Regions from separate parts of the Marinomonas dokdonensis genome, predicted to be linked through region 1. Evidence: riboswitches for the same ligand, from Rfam matches in the RefSeq annotation. Region 1 holds a riboswitch; each other region holds the start of a gene.
What was found. A riboswitch is a leader RNA that binds a small molecule or an ion and turns the genes downstream of it on or off. The one in region 1 is predicted to bind thiamine pyrophosphate.
Positions count from the first base shown of each region.

Region 1 (3,274 bases):
CGTAGGTCGTTTCACTGGGGCCTTGGACTGGAAGGGTTTGACCTTTCAATATCCTGGAGCAGAAAAACAGGCGTTGAAAAACATTAATCTGTCATTGCCAGCGGGTAAAACCCTCGCTTTGGTAGGCCGCTCTGGTAGCGGAAAGTCGACCATGGCGAACCTGGTTCCACGTTTTTATGATGTAGCAGAAGATCAGATTCAAATCGATGGTCATTCCATTAATAGTTACCAGCTGAAAGATTTACGCGCCAACATCGCTTTGGTTAATCAGCAAGTGGTCTTGTTTAACGGCACTATTCGAGAAAATATTGCCTATGGCAGCTTGCGTGATGCCAGTGATGACGTGGTTATTGAGGCAGCCAAGGCGGCTAACGCTTGGGGCTTTATACAGCAGCTAGAATCTGGCCTTAATACCATGGTGGGGGAAAACGGTGTACTGCTTTCTGGTGGTCAGCGCCAGCGTATTGCGATTGCTCGAGCCATTTTGAAAAATGCGCCGATTCTCATTCTGGATGAAGCGACCTCGGCTTTGGATACCGAGTCTGAGCGTGCGATTCAACTGGCGTTGGAAAACTTGATGCAAAATCGTACCACCATCGCTATTGCTCACCGTCTATCTACCATAGAAAAAGCCGATATTATCGCGGTTGTGGATGATGGGCAGATCATTGAGCAAGGAACCCATGCTGAGTTGCTAGCTCTCAAAGGCGCCTATGCCCAGCTGCATAGCCAACAGTTTAGTGAAACTAAAGACTAAGTATGTGGTTTTATAGCCTCCTCTTGCTGCTGTTATCGCCGTTGATCTTGTGGAAAATTATCGGCTTTAAGCGACGTTATCCGAATTATCGACTGGCTCAAGCTTTTGGTCTTGGGTCAAAGGTTGAAGCTGATTTGTGGATACATTGCGCCTCGGTAGGAGAGGTGTTAGCCGTTAGACCCTTGGTGCTGGCTTGGCAGAAGAAACAGCCGACAGGGCGACTGTTAATCACTACCGTCACCCCAACTGGGGCAGAACAGGTGGCGAAAAGCTTTCCTCAGGCGCAGCATAAATATTTGCCAGTGGATTGGCGTTTCGCAGTAATGCTAGGTTTATCACGTATTCAGTGTCCGCATTTGTGGATAGTTGAGACAGAGCTTTGGCCAAACTTATTGCGACAAGCTAAACGACAAAACCTCACGGTAGACGTAATCAATGCTCGCTTAAGTGAGCGCTCATTTCGCCAGTACCAACGTTTTTCGCTGGTCTCGAAACCTTTAATGTCTCTGCCTGACCGATTTTTTTCCCATGCTGAAGACGATGCTCAACGTTTAAAGCAGCTTGGTGCCAAGCAGGTGTTGGTAACGGGCAATGTGAAGTTTGATCTAACCCTACCTTATGAAGTCATTCACTGTGCTTGGCGGGAGCAAATCTCTTCTTCTTTTGTGTGGATTGCTGCCAGTACCCATGAAGGGGAAGATGGCCTATTTCTAGAAGCTCATGCACAACTGCTAAAACAATGCCCTGATGCCTTGTTGCTGATCGTGCCTCGACACCCTGAACGTTTTGAGCAGGTCTTCCAACAAGCCCGTCAATGTTTTACTAAGGTGGCGCGCCGTAGTGTAGATTCTCTAACAGCATGGTCTGATCATGCCGTTGTGGTTGGGGACTCCATGGGGGAATTGTTGCAGTATTACCAAGCCTCCGATGTGGCGTTTGTGGCTGGCAGCATGATTGAACGTGGGGGTCATAACCCGATTGAAGCGGCATTATTGGCAAAGCCTGTGTTGGTTGGCCCACATACTTTTAATTTTAAAGACATCACTGAGCAATTAGTAACAGTTGGTGGTGCGCTGCGTTGCGCTAATGTCGCTGAGTTACAAGAGGATCTAAACGCTTTAGCTGCAAATCCTACTAATGGGGTTTTACAAGGGCAAAAAGCCTTGGCCTTTGCTCAACAGAATCAGGGCGCTGTAGAGCGTATTCTTTCTCAAATAGACATCGCCTGAACGACTCTTTACAATAGCCTCTCAAAATATCTCATGGGGTGCTTTGTGTTTAACAAAGCTGAGAAGCGGATTTGCCCGCTAACCCACCGAACCTGATCCAGATTATGCTGGCGTAGGAATCGAGATAGCAGGAGCTCTATTAAGCCTTGCCATTTCCCTGTACGCCGCTCATGTTTTTTATAGGAGCGTCACGTTGAAAAAATCCTTACTTCTCAAAGTTGCGACTTTGTCCATTGCCGCAAGTTTTTCGCTATTGGCGACAGCAAAAGATACCTTGAATGTTTACACCTATGACTCTTTTGCTGCGGAGTGGGGCCCAGGCCCCAAGATCAAACAGAACTTTGAAGCCGAGTGTCAGTGTGAACTGAATTTTGTTGCCATGGATTCTTCTGTGGGTATCTTATCTCGAGTGCAACTAGAAGGTAGTGCAAGCGAAGCGGATGTTTTGTTGGGTCTCGATTTAAACCTAATGCAAGCGGCAAAAAACAGTGGTTTATTGGCGGCTCATGGTGTGGATACCAGCCCTGTAAATCTTGCCGATGGCTGGAGTGACACACATTTTGTACCTTTCGATAAAGGGCATTTTGCTTTTATCTACAACACAGAAACCTTATCGACACCCCCCGCTTCACTAAAAGAAGTGGTAGAAAATCCGGACCTGCGAGTTATTTATCAGGACCCTCGTACCAGTACGCCGGGACTTGGCTTGTTGCTATGGATGAAAGCCGTATATGGAGAGCAAGCACCAGAGGCTTGGGAGAAATTAGCGTCCCATACGGTGACTGTGACCAAAGGCTGGTACGACGGTTATAGCCTATTTTTGAAAGGTGAAGCGGATGTGGTGTTAAGTTACACAACCTCACCGGCCTATCACATAGTTGCGGAAGGTGAGCACAAGTACAAAGCGGCGTTGGCCAGTGAAGGTTATTACCCACAGATTGAAGTGGCGGCGATGCTAAAGAATAGCCAGAACCCAGAGTTGGCTAAACGTTTTATGCAGTTCGTTTTGCAACCAGGCTTCCAGTCCACCATTGCGACTGGAAACTGGATGTTGCCAGTGGTGGATCAGGCGGAACCCCTGCCAACTGCCTTTGATGCGCCTTTAGCGGTTAACAACACATTGTTGCTATCAGCGGAACAAGTGGCTAAACAACGTAAAGCTTGGGTGAATGAGTGGTTAGATGCCACAACGCGCTAAGTCTTTAGCAAACTCCTTACCTTGGCTGGCGCGTTTGAGCCCAGCCTTGCTAGGAGTGATGATATTCATTTTCATAGGAGCGGTCAGTTT
Region 1 is NZ_JBRAND010000001.1:519,424-522,697, reverse strand. Features, by position in the region: gene msbA (lipid A export permease/ATP-binding protein MsbA) at 1-757, shown strand, start outside; gene ACUM5Y_RS02485 (3-deoxy-D-manno-octulosonic acid transferase) at 760-1,986, shown strand; TPP riboswitch at 2,011-2,123, shown strand; gene thiB (thiamine ABC transporter substrate binding subunit) at 2,180-3,184, shown strand; gene thiP (thiamine/thiamine pyrophosphate ABC transporter permease) at 3,168-3,274, shown strand, end outside.

Region 2 (3,274 bases), on a different contig from region 1:
TCGAGCGTCTGCTCTTCCATCTCTAAGCCTTTGGCATAGTCACGGACTTCTTGGGTAATTTTCATGGAACAGAACTTAGGGCCACACATGGAGCAAAAATGCGCCACTTTGCCAGAAGCTTGAGGCAAGGTTTCATCGTGGTAAGCTCGGGCGGTATGAGGGTCTAAAGATAAGTTGAATTGGTCTTCCCAACGGAACTCAAAACGCGCTTTAGATAAGGCGTTATCACGCACTTGAGCACCTGGGTGGCCTTTTGCCAAATCCGCTGCGTGGGCAGCAATCTTATAGGTAATAAGCCCTTGCTTGACGTCTTCTTTATTAGGCAAGCCCAAATGCTCTTTGGGGGTGACATAGCACAACATGGCACAGCCATACCAACCTATCTGCGCCGCCCCTATGCCAGAAGTAATGTGGTCGTAGCCTGGAGCAATGTCTTGGGTAAGAGGCCCTAAGGTATAAAAAGGCGCTTCGTGACAATGTTCCAATTGCTGATGCATATTCTCTTCAATTAACTGCATAGGCACATGCCCAGGGCCTTCAATCATCACCTGCACATCGTATTCCCATGCTACTTTGGTTAACTCGCCCAAAGTGCGTAACTCGGACATTTGCGCTTCGTCGTTGGCATCCATAATAGAGCCCGGGCGTAAGCCGTCTCCCAGTGACAGAGCCACATCATATTGAGCACAAATCTCACAGATTTCACGAAAACGCGTGTATAAAAAGCTTTCTTGATGGTGTGCCAAACACCATTTGGCCATGATAGAGCCGCCACGAGAAACAATACCAGTAAGCCTTTTTGCTGTCATCGGCACAAAACGCAGCAACACCCCAGCATGAATGGTGAAGTAGTCTACCCCCTGCTCTGCTTGCTCGATTAAGGTGTCACGAAAAACTTCCCAGTTCAGGTCTTCCGCCACGCCATCAACTTTTTCTAAGGCCTGATAGATAGGCACAGTACCAATAGGAACTGGGGAATTACGTAAAATCCACTCGCGGGTTTCGTGAATGTTTTTGCCCGTGGACAAATCCATCACGGTGTCAGCCCCCCAGCGAGTCGACCAGACCAGTTTTTCCACCTCTTCCTCGATAGAGGAAGTCACTGCCGAATTACCTATGTTAGCGTTTACCTTCACCAAGAAATTACGCCCAATGATCATGGGCTCAGATTCTGGGTGATTAATATTGTTTGGAATGATGGCGCGGCCACGAGCGACCTCATCACGGACAAATTCTGGCGTAATACGCTGTTGTAAATTAGCGCCAAAACTCTGACCCGGATGCTGTTTTAGCAGTAATTCGCTGTTAATAGCATCGATGTTTTGGTTTTCACGAATGGCGATGTATTCCATTTCTGGGGTAATGATACCCTGTCGCGCGTAATGCATTTGGGTAACACACTTCCCCGCAGAGGCTTTACGAATAGCCGTTTTCTGTTTGAAACGTAACGCTTCTAACTCTGGGTCATCTAAACGAGACTTAGCAAACTCGGATGATACTTGTGGTAATACTTGGGTATCCTTGCGCTTTTCTATCCAGTTTTTTCGTATAGGGTTCAAGCCTTTGTAGACATCAATGTGTTCTTCTAGGTCCGCGTATGGGCCAGAGCAATCGTAAACATAGATGGCCTCATTGGATTCGAACGTTAGATTATTAGGGTCCGTACCAACGGGTGTGTCAGTAACATTGATTTTACGCATAGGCACGCGAATCGATGCATCCGAACCTTCAATGTAAATGCGTTCTGAAGCAGGAAAAGGTGAACCCTGTAGGGATTCAATGACGGCTTTAGCTTGTAAGCGTGAGGCTTCACGGCTTAATTTGTTCGGTTTTTTTATTTCTGTAATGTTCGACATGAGCATTTCCCTTAAAAATGGAGAATTGCTTGTCTGAGGTGCTGTTTAAAGAATTAAACACAATACTGTGCTAATGCTTCAAAACATGAGCAACGCAAAGTATGGGTGATTTCAAAGAGGTATAGCATAGAATCAGCATCATACTGTGCGGTAGCTCATTCGATGCAGATAAGAAAAGTAACGCTTTCTTGTTTCCTACGCGGGGTATAAGCCCGATCAGGTTCTGCGGATCCCGTACTTAATTGTACGATCTCAGCCAAATGGCACTCCGACAAGTGGCCCTGAGTATACTCACTAAAAAACGGATGTAAACTCCCAACTTGCCGAAATGCGATGAAGCCTAGTTAAGCGTCTTGCATGCCTAAGGCCAATTTATAGAGATGATTTTTCTTTTCGCCAGTGAGTTTAGCCGCCATCGCCGCCGCTTGTTTAACGGGTAGATCTTCGAGCAAAATAGACAACACACGCTTGGCCTCAAGCTCAGATTCATCATCTGCTTCTGGGACATAACTTAGCATTACTACAAACTCACCTTTTAGCTGATTTGCATCCGCATCGAATTTCGCCAAGATTTCTTCTGCCGTACCCGACAAAAAAGTCTCGAAGGTTTTGGTTACTTCTCGGGCCAATACCAATCTCGCGCTGTCACCATAAACTTTGGCCACATCAGCGATGGAGTCATAAACCCTATGGGTAGACTCATAAAAAACCACGGTCCCCGCTTGGCTCTTCCATGACTCATAAAGATCACAACGTGCTTTCGATTTTGCTGGCACAAAGCCTGCGAAAAAGAATTGATCGGTCGGCAAGCCAGAGGCACACAAAGCGGCCACTAGCGCACAAGCACCTGGCACTGGTGTGACGGTTAAGCCTTGAGCTCGTAAATGGGCCACCAAATGATAACCAGGATCAGAAATCAGTGGTGTGCCAGCATCGGATACTAGGGCGACGTTCTTGCCATCCATTAATAGGCTGGCCACGTATTCTGCTTTGTCTTTTTCATTATGATCATGAAGAGAAAATAGCTTGGCATCGATGGCGAAATGGTTAAGTAAGCGACGGCTATGACGTGTATCCTCAGCACCAATATAGTCCACTTCGCGTAAGGTCTGTTCTGCACGCTTACTGAAGTCGTCAAGATTTCCTATAGGGGTTGCAACTATGTATAAGGTGCCTCTCACATCATCTGAACTATGTGCTACCATATTGCCTCTTTGTCTCTTTTAGTATTTGTCGATTATGATCATCTTTACGCCGCGCATCATACCATTAACCTTATGTACTTTTCTGCTAAGTGCATGCGGATCCGTGAATTTAAATACCACGCCCAGCAGTCAAGTGACTCGTATCCAAGCCACACCGGCACAACAAACAGCGACACAACTTGAAAGTATTTATCATCCAAATGCGGCGAGCAA
Region 2 is NZ_JBRAND010000004.1:73,310-76,583, reverse strand. Features, by position in the region: gene thiC (phosphomethylpyrimidine synthase ThiC) at 1-1,856, opposite strand, end outside; TPP riboswitch at 2,032-2,137, opposite strand; gene rsmI (16S rRNA (cytidine(1402)-2'-O)-methyltransferase) at 2,201-3,061, opposite strand; gene ACUM5Y_RS11125 (penicillin-binding protein activator) at 3,165-3,274, shown strand, end outside.
Region 2: it holds a riboswitch for thiamine pyrophosphate, as region 1 does, so the genes downstream of both, thiC (phosphomethylpyrimidine synthase ThiC) here and thiB (thiamine ABC transporter substrate binding subunit) in region 1, are expected to answer to the same signal.

Region 3 (3,274 bases), on a different contig from region 1:
ATTTGGGAGATGAGTACACACCAGAAGCCTTAGTCGTGGCAGTGGGTTTATACATTAGCGGAAACACGTTAGGGGGAATCGGTGGACGCTTGGTTGGAGGCTTTGTTGGCGAGTGGCTAGGATATTCGGCGGCTTTTTTTGTGATGTCTATAGTCAGTCTAAGTTGCTTACTAGCGTTTTATTGGCTGCTGCCAGCTTCTCAACACTTTACCCCTAAGCCATTAAAACTTGGTCATGTACTAACGAACATGGGTGGCCATTTAAGCAATCCGCGGTTACTGACTTGCTATTTTATCGGTGGTTTAAGTTTTCTCATCTTTATTAACCAATATAGCTATGTGACTTTTTTACTTGAAGCTGCGCCTTATCATTTAAGTGCTAAGTACGTGGGCTTGTTGTTTTTGACCTATTTAGCAGGAACGTTCGGCTCTGCGTTATCGGGTAAATTAGCCAAACGATGGGGGCAGGCACCGATTATGGTGCTTGGTAGTTGCATCTTTATGCTGGGCTCTTTGGTGACCTTAGGGGAAACATTGTGGTCGATTATTCTCGGTTTGTTGATAAACAGTTTTGGCTTTTTTCTATGTCACTCCACCACCAGTGGTATGGTGAGTCGCTTGGCGAAGCAAGCTAAAGCCAGTGCCTCGTCTCTGTATCTGCTGTTTTATTATGTGGGCGCCAGTGTCGGTGGCTTTTATTTAGACCCATTTTGGCAATTATGGGGTTGGAGTGGAGTGATCGCGGCATCTTGGCTGGTATTAGGTGTGGTGGTGTTGGCTGGGTTAAGTTTGATCTGGCGAAACAGCGTTTGCCATGAGAACTTGGTAAAGCTTTAGGATGAAAACTCATCCACTTTGGGATGGCTTGCGTATGATATATAAATACTTCAATTCACAACATTAAAGAGCCGATATGTTTTCTTTGTTTAAGTCCGACCCAAGCAAAAAACTCCACAAGAGCTATGCCGCGAAACTAGAGCAGGCCATGCAAGCGCAACGTAGTGGTGACATTCGTGGCTATGCAGAACTCACTGAGCAGGCAGAGCAAATCAAGGCGCAGCTGGATGCGCTGGAGGCTGAGAAAGGTACCCGCTAAGCCAGTGCTTGCTGGTTGCGCTTTAGAGAAAACTTGTTACTATGGTGGCATATAGTCGGGGGGCCAATTTGGCTGAGAGTGCATGTTATGCAGACCCGTTGAACCTGATTCAGTTAACACTGGCGTAGGGAACTATAGGTCGTTTCTGTCTCGGCAAGTGCCTGCTGCATTTGTTTATTCTATGGCTTGATATAGTTCCTGCGCTCGTTTTGGAGCCACTATGTCAAAGTTGTCCCCCATATCACTCACTGGTACTTTACCCCCAAAAGCAACGCCTATTGTGTTGACCATTGCTGGCTCAGATAGTGGCGGTGGAGCTGGTATTCAAGCGGATATCAAGGCTATTAGTGCCACCGGTGGTTATGCTTGTTCCGTGATCACAGCGATCACTGCACAAAACACTCTGGGTGTTGATGCCATTTTTGCAATTCCTTTAGAACACGTTGAAAAACAATTAGATGCTGTGTTCTCTGACCTGAATGTTCAAGCCGTTAAAATAGGCATGTTGGCGGACTGTAACATCATTAAGCTGGTGGCAAAAAAATTAGCAACGTATCGACCTGCTCACGTGGTAATTGATCCTGTGATGGTGGCCACCAGTGGTGATTTGCTGTTGCAGCAAGACGCTATCGCTACCCTCAAAACTGAACTCTTTTCTCTGGCTGATCTGATTACACCAAATTTACCTGAAGCGGTAGCATTAACAGGGGCGCCTTTACCTCAAGACACTAACGCCATGACAGACATGGTGAGTCAGCTTAGGCAGCTAGACTGCGGGGCGGTATTACTGAAAGGAGGACACCTAGAGCAAGAAGCAGACAGCACTGATTTATTAATCTTTGCTGATCGCATCGAGCACTTATCTGCTCCTCGTACTCAAACCCAAAATACCCATGGCACAGGCTGTACGCTTTCTTCGGCTATCGCGTGTTATCTGGCCCAAGGCCATGAATTATCCCAGGCGGTGGCATTAGGGAAAGAGTATATCAGCGAAGCCATTGCACATGCTGATGAGCTAAAAGTAGGGCAGGGCCACGGCCCTGTTCATCACTTTTTCCGGGGAGTGTAGCCTTGTCTCACTCATCCGATGCTCGCAAATGCCCACTTGGGATAATGCTTAGCAACCTTCAAATTACCTATTTGCAAGGTCATGAAGCGATTGTCGATAAGCTCTCTATGGATGTTCCCCCAGGGCAGTGGACCTGTTTGCTCGGCCCAAGTGGCGGAGGTAAATCCACTCTTTTGAAGTTCCTCGCGGGCTTATTGGATGATCAGGTACTCTGGTCCGGAGAGCTTAATATTTATCCAGATTCCGCAAGCTTAAAATCACAAGTGGCTTACATGGCTCAACAGGACTTGTTATTGCCTTGGCTGACTGTGCTGGACAATGTGCTGCTGAGCCGAAAATTTACGGATTCGGCTTCAGGTAAGGCAGAACAAGAGGGCGCTATAGAGCGAGCTAAAACACTGTTGGCGCAAGTAGGCTTGGCAGAACAAGAGCAACAATTCCCCCAGCAGTTATCCGGAGGTATGCGCCAACGAGTGGCGCTCGCTCGAACCTTGATGCAGGACAAAGGTGTCATTCTTATGGATGAGCCATTTTCTGCACTCGATGCGGTCACCCGTCACCGTTTACAGACTCTAGCTTATGAATTGTTGGCCGATAAAACCGTTATTTTAGTGACTCACGACCCCTTAGAGGCCATTCGTTTGGCTCACAATATGTATATTTTTAAGGGACGTCCAAGCCGAGTCGAAGCCTTATCTGTGCCCGTTAATTCCCCGCCTCGGGAATACGACGGCGAGTGTGCCGATCTTCAGCAAAGGATAATGAGCTTGCTGCAAAGTGATATAAAAGGGGGCTTACAGTGAGTGACTTTTCGCCACTAGACCCCGCATCTCATCGTGCAAATTTGGTAATGGCTCGCTCAACCGCACCCATATCCAAGTTTCTCACCGGACTTGGGTGTTTTCTTTTTATCTTGCTGCTGTGGCAGATATTGGTCAGTGCATTAGCCCTTCCTAGCTTTATATTGCCAGGGCCCATGGAGGTGCTGGAAAAGCTTTTTCAGCGCTATGAAGTATTGCTCCAGCATACTCTTGTCACCGGTCAAGAAATTATTTACGGCTTGATTCTTGGCCTCACCATGGGCTTGTTCTTTGCCTTGCAAATGCTGTT
Region 3 is NZ_JBRAND010000002.1:104,716-107,989, forward strand. Features, by position in the region: gene ACUM5Y_RS04990 (MFS transporter) at 1-836, shown strand, start outside; gene ACUM5Y_RS04995 (DUF6435 family protein) at 913-1,095, shown strand; TPP riboswitch at 1,142-1,243, shown strand; gene thiD (bifunctional hydroxymethylpyrimidine kinase/phosphomethylpyrimidine kinase) at 1,316-2,164, shown strand; gene ACUM5Y_RS05005 (ABC transporter ATP-binding protein) at 2,167-2,967, shown strand; gene ACUM5Y_RS05010 (ABC transporter permease) at 2,964-3,274, shown strand, end outside.
Region 3: it holds a riboswitch for thiamine pyrophosphate, as region 1 does, so the genes downstream of both, thiD (bifunctional hydroxymethylpyrimidine kinase/phosphomethylpyrimidine kinase) here and thiB (thiamine ABC transporter substrate binding subunit) in region 1, are expected to answer to the same signal.